2 regions of the Ruthenibacterium sp. genome follow, and region 1 is predicted to be linked to the other one. Evidence: a T-box and tRNA genes for the amino acid it is inferred to sense, from the RefSeq annotation. Region 1 holds a T-box; the other holds one or more tRNA genes.
What was found. The T-box of region 1 lies ahead of tyrS (tyrosine--tRNA ligase). A T-box ahead of a tRNA ligase gene usually reads a tRNA of that ligase, here a tRNA-Tyr.
Positions count from the first base shown of each region.

Region 2: it has a tRNA-Tyr gene. The T-box ahead of tyrS (tyrosine--tRNA ligase) is inferred to sense a tRNA for this amino acid. The anticodon was not compared.

Region 1 covers NZ_JAFOIN010000092.1:30,485-32,937, reverse strand. Annotated here, with positions in the region: gene recN (DNA repair protein RecN) at 1-1,130, shown strand, start outside; T-box leader at 1,163-1,399, shown strand; gene tyrS (tyrosine--tRNA ligase) at 1,464-2,453, shown strand, end outside.
Region 2 covers NZ_JAFOIN010000117.1:125,866-128,318, reverse strand. Annotated here, with positions in the region: gene IIY41_RS13860 (DUF362 domain-containing protein) at 1-973, opposite strand, end outside; tRNA gene IIY41_RS13855 (tRNA-Thr) at 1,228-1,303, shown strand; tRNA gene IIY41_RS13850 (tRNA-Tyr) at 1,316-1,401, shown strand; gene IIY41_RS13845 (HD domain-containing protein) at 1,478-1,942, shown strand; gene IIY41_RS13840 (PH domain-containing protein) at 2,249-2,453, shown strand, end outside.

The DNA.
Region 1 (2,453 bases):
AGACGGAGAAGGAACGCCGCATCGAGACGCTTCGGTTTCAAATTGAAGAGATCGGAGCTGCGGAGCTGCGGCCCGGTGAGGAAGATGAGCTGCTGAACCGCCGGACACTCATCCGCAACGCCCAGACCGTAACGGAACAGTTGAACATTGCTTACGCCGCGCTCAGCGGTGCAGAGGATGCTCCCGGCGCGGGCGAAATGCTGGGCAGTGCCGCCACGGCACTGGAGAGCATCAGCAGTCTTTCTGAGGATTTTGCACCGTTGGCTGAGCAGATGAGCGGGCTTTATTATACGGCCCGGGATGCGGCAAGCGACATTGCCGATATCCTTGCGCGCTGCGAGTTTGACCCGCAGGCGCTGGACGCTGTGGAGGAACGGTTGGATCTTATCTATCGCATGAAGCAGAAATACGGTGGGGATGTGCAGGATATCCTTGCTTATCTGGATGCGGCCACGGCGGAACTGGACGGTATTGAGACAGGCGCGCAAAGGCTGGATGAATTGTACGACCGTCAGGCGGCTTTGTACGATAAAGCAAAAACGCTGGCAGACGCCCTGACGCAGACGCGGCTGGAGGCTTTTGAGCGCTTTAACGCGCAGATCACGGACGCGCTGCGCTTTTTGAACATGCCCGGCATCCGCTTCACGCTGTCACACAAAAAAGGCCCGCTGGCGGGCAGCGGACAGGACTCCGTTGAATTCAACATCTCTACGAACCCGGGCGAAGAGCCCAAGCCGTTGGCAAAGATCGCATCCGGCGGCGAGCTTTCGCGCATCATGCTGGCTGTCAAAAGCGCATTAGCGGATAAAGATGATATCGGCACTGTGATCTACGATGAGATCGACACCGGGGTCTCCGGTCTGGCGGCAGGGCGCATCGGTGAAAAGCTGAAGCAGACGGCGCAGGGCAGACAGGTCATCTGCATCACACATACTGCGCAGATCGCGGCGCAGGCAGATAACCACCTGCTCATCCGAAAAAACGTCAGTGAAGACCGTACTTATACGGAAATAGACGCACTGAGCGGGGAGGGCCGTGTGCAGGAGCTGGCGCGCATGATTTCCGGCGATAAAATTACGGAACTGGCGCTGGCGAATGCCCGGGAAATGCTTCGGATGGCAAAGGCTTGACAGCCGCGCGTATTTTGGCTATACTATAATCCATAAATGCAGCGACGGGAACGAGTACCTGTGAAAGCGCCGGCAAAGAGAACCTCTGTTTGGTGAAAAGGGGAGCGGTGCGCATGGCGAATACATCCCTGAGCAGCGGGCTGAACAAGTGATTCAGTAGGCCTTGCCGGGTGCGCCCGTTAAAGCGCAGTGTGTTACTGGACACACGGAGGCCGGCATCCGCGAGGAGCCGGTGAACAGAGGTGGTACCGCGGATATCCGCCCTCTGCCAAATTTATTTTGGCAGAGGGCTTTTTTGTATGTCTTCTGCCGCAAAACACAGGAGGAAGTTCCATGGAAAACGTATTCGATCTTTTCAAAGAGCGCGGTCTTATCGCGCAGGCCACCGACGAAGCATCCATTCGAGAGCTGTTGGGCAAAGAAAAAATCACTTTCTATACCGGCTTTGACCCTACGGCGGACAGCCTGCACGTGGGCCATTTCATGCAGCTTATCATCATGCGCTACATGCAGCAGGCGGGGCATCGCCCCATTGTCCTGCTGGGCGGCGGTACCACGATGGTGGGTGACCCCACAGGCAAAACAGACATGCGCAAAATGCTCACCCAGGAACAGATCCAGCACAACGCGGACGAATTTAAAAAACAGATGAGCAAATTCATCGATTTTTCCGAGGGCAAGGCCATCATGGCGAACAATGCCGACTGGCTTCTCGGCCTGAACTATGTGGATTTTCTGCGGGAGATCGGCGTGCATTTCTCTGTCAACAAGATGCTCACCGCCGAGTGCGTCAAAACACGTATGGAAAAAGGCATCACGTTCCTGGAATTCAACTATATGCTGATGCAGAGCTATGATTTTCTGCACTTGGCGCGGGAGTACGGCTGCAAAATGCAGTTCGGCGGAAATGACCAGTGGAGCAATATCATCGGCGGCGTGGAGCTGAACCGCCGATGTGATAACCGCGATGTGTACGGCATGACGTTCACGCTTTTGACAACGCGCGAAGGCAAAAAAATGGGTAAGACCGAAAAAGGAGCAGTCTGGCTGGACCCCGAAAAAACAAGCCCGTACGAGTTCTTCCAGTACTGGCGCAACATAGACGATTGTGAGGTGCAAAATTGCCTGAAGCTTCTCACCGGTGTGCCCGTCAAGGAGATCGACGCGATTGACATGGGCAACGCCTCCGACGTGAACAAGGCGAAGGAACTGCTGGCCTATGAGCTGACGAGCCTTGTGCACAGCAAGGAAGACGCCGAAAAAGCCATTGCCACAGCAAAACGCCTTTTCAGCGGTGAAATGGATGCGGAGCATATGCCCGCC
Region 2 (2,453 bases), on a different contig from region 1:
TTCCGGGCATCACGGGCATGCGGTTGCACGCGTCCGCGCACGCTACGTCCAGCGCCACAGGGTCAAAGCTGGCGAACATCCCCACGTCCGGAATGATAGCCGTGTCATTCTCACCGTGGCAGTCGCAGTAAGGCGAAACCTGGTTGACGATATTGATATGGAAAGCCGGGCGGCCGTCCACCACAGCCTTGGCGTACTCGGCCATCTTGCAGTTCAGCTCGTCGTTGGCGGAATCGTTGCCGTTGTATACGGCGTCAAAATTGCATGCACCGATGCAGCGGCCGCAGCCCACACATTTGCCGTGGTCGATGCCCGCTTTGCGGTTTTCATCAAAAGCAATGGCTCCGTGCGCGCAGTTTTTCATGCACACGCCGCAGCCCCGGCAAACGCTTTTGTCCACGTCCGGCTTACCCGCGCAATGCATGTCCATCTTTCCTGCGCGCGAACCGCAGCCCATGCCGATATTCTTGATGGCGCCGCCGAAGCCCGTGCTCTCGTGCCCTTTGAAGTGGGACAGCGAAATGAATATATCCGCATCCATCACGGCGCGGCCGATATGGGCCTCCCGGATGTATTCGCCGCCGCGCACGGGCACGTCCACCTCATCCGTCCCCTTCAGGCCGTCTGCAATAATGATCTGGCAGCCGGTGGAAAATGGCGAAAACCCGTTTTCATAAGCCGCTTCGATATGGTCCAGCGCATTTTTGCGGCGCCCCACATACAGCGTGTTGCAGTCTGTCAGAAACGGGCGGCCGCCCAGCTCTTTCACGGCGTCCGCAACGGTCTTTGCAAAATTGGGCCGCAGGTAAGAAAGGTTGCCCGGTTCGCCGAAATGGATTTTGATAGCGGCATATTTATCCTGAAAATCGATCTGTCCGATGCCCGCTTTGAGGATCAGCCGCTTGAGTTTCTGCTGCAGGTTCGTGCCCGGCAGCGCACGCATGTCTGTAAAATATACTTTAGAGGGTCCCATTCCTGTTCTCTCACTTTCTCTGTTCAGTTGTGTGCCGTGCCGCATCTGCGCGGCGCTTTTCTTCCTCTTTTATCTTAGAGCCGCGCGGCAAAAAAAGCAAGAGGAAAGGCGCGTACCGCGCTCCCGTAAAAGTTTTCTCCGTCCGGTAAAAAAGGGGCTTGACAAAGGCCGGAGGAATTGATATTATATTTAAGCGCCATGATTCTTCTTTTGGGCGCATATAAAGGATATGAAGCTGGCAAGCCGATTTCCACGCTGGTGTAGCTCAGCTGGTAGAGCAGCTGATTTGTAATCAGCAGGTCGGGGGTTCGAATCCGTCCACCAGCTCCATTTATTGAATATGGGAGAGTTCCCGAGTGGCCAATGGGGGCAGACTGTAAATCTGTTGCGTCTTCGCTTCGATGGTTCGAATCCATCCTCTCCCACCAAAAAAGTTGCATTTCATTTTTGGAATGCAACTTTTTTATTTTTGCTGTCATCTCACCGGAAAAAGGCGGTATAAACATGGGAGAAATATTAAACAAAGCAATCGTGTACGCAGTAAAGGCTCATAACGGCCAGGTGAGAAAGGGTACGCAGGTCCCCTACATTCTTCATCCCTTGGAGGCTGCGTCTATTGTAGGCACTCTGACAACGGATGAAGAAGTCATAGCAACCGCTGTTCTGCACGACGTCGTGGAGGATACCGCCGCCACAACAGAATGCATTCAAGAAGCCTTTGGGGAAAGGATCGCCGCTTTGGTCGCTGCAGAAAGCGAAAACAAACGAGAAGATCTGCCTGCCGGATCGACCTGGAAAATCCGTAAGCAGGAAACAATAGATCACTTGAGGGACGCTTCCATAGAAGTAAAAATGTTAACGCTCGGCGATAAGCTTTCCAATATCCGTTCCCTTTACCGGGATCAGCTTGTTTACGGAGAGCGGTTATGGCAAAGATTCAACCAAAAAGATAAACAGGAACACTACTGATATTACAAACGCATTGCCGAATGCCTCACAGAACTGAAGAATCATTGTGCTTACGCAGAATACGCCGGGCTGGTAGAAAAAACCTTTAAAGAATGATCCCCTGCAATTATTCGCTGTCCCTGAAGCTCTCATAAAAACCAAAGAGCGGGCTGTCCGCCAGTCTCTTTGGGAAGCTGGTTCCGGAAAACACCAATTGAAACGCGCTGTTTCCTTGGGCGGCAGACAAAATGTCCGACACAAATTTTCTGCTTTGGTTGATTTTGCCGCACCGGCTTGGTACAATAACACCAAAAGGGGGCTTTGGCTATGGAAAACGCAGACAACGGCGGCATCGTTTGGAGCGACCGAAAACGCATCGCATTCGGCCTGCCATGGACTTTTACGAAATATACGCTGACAAAAGAAAAGCTGCTCATCCACACCGGCATGCTGAACACGCAGGAGGATGAGGTGCGCCTGTACCGCATTATGGACGTGACGCTGCGCCGCTCGCTGTGGGAGCGTATGTTCG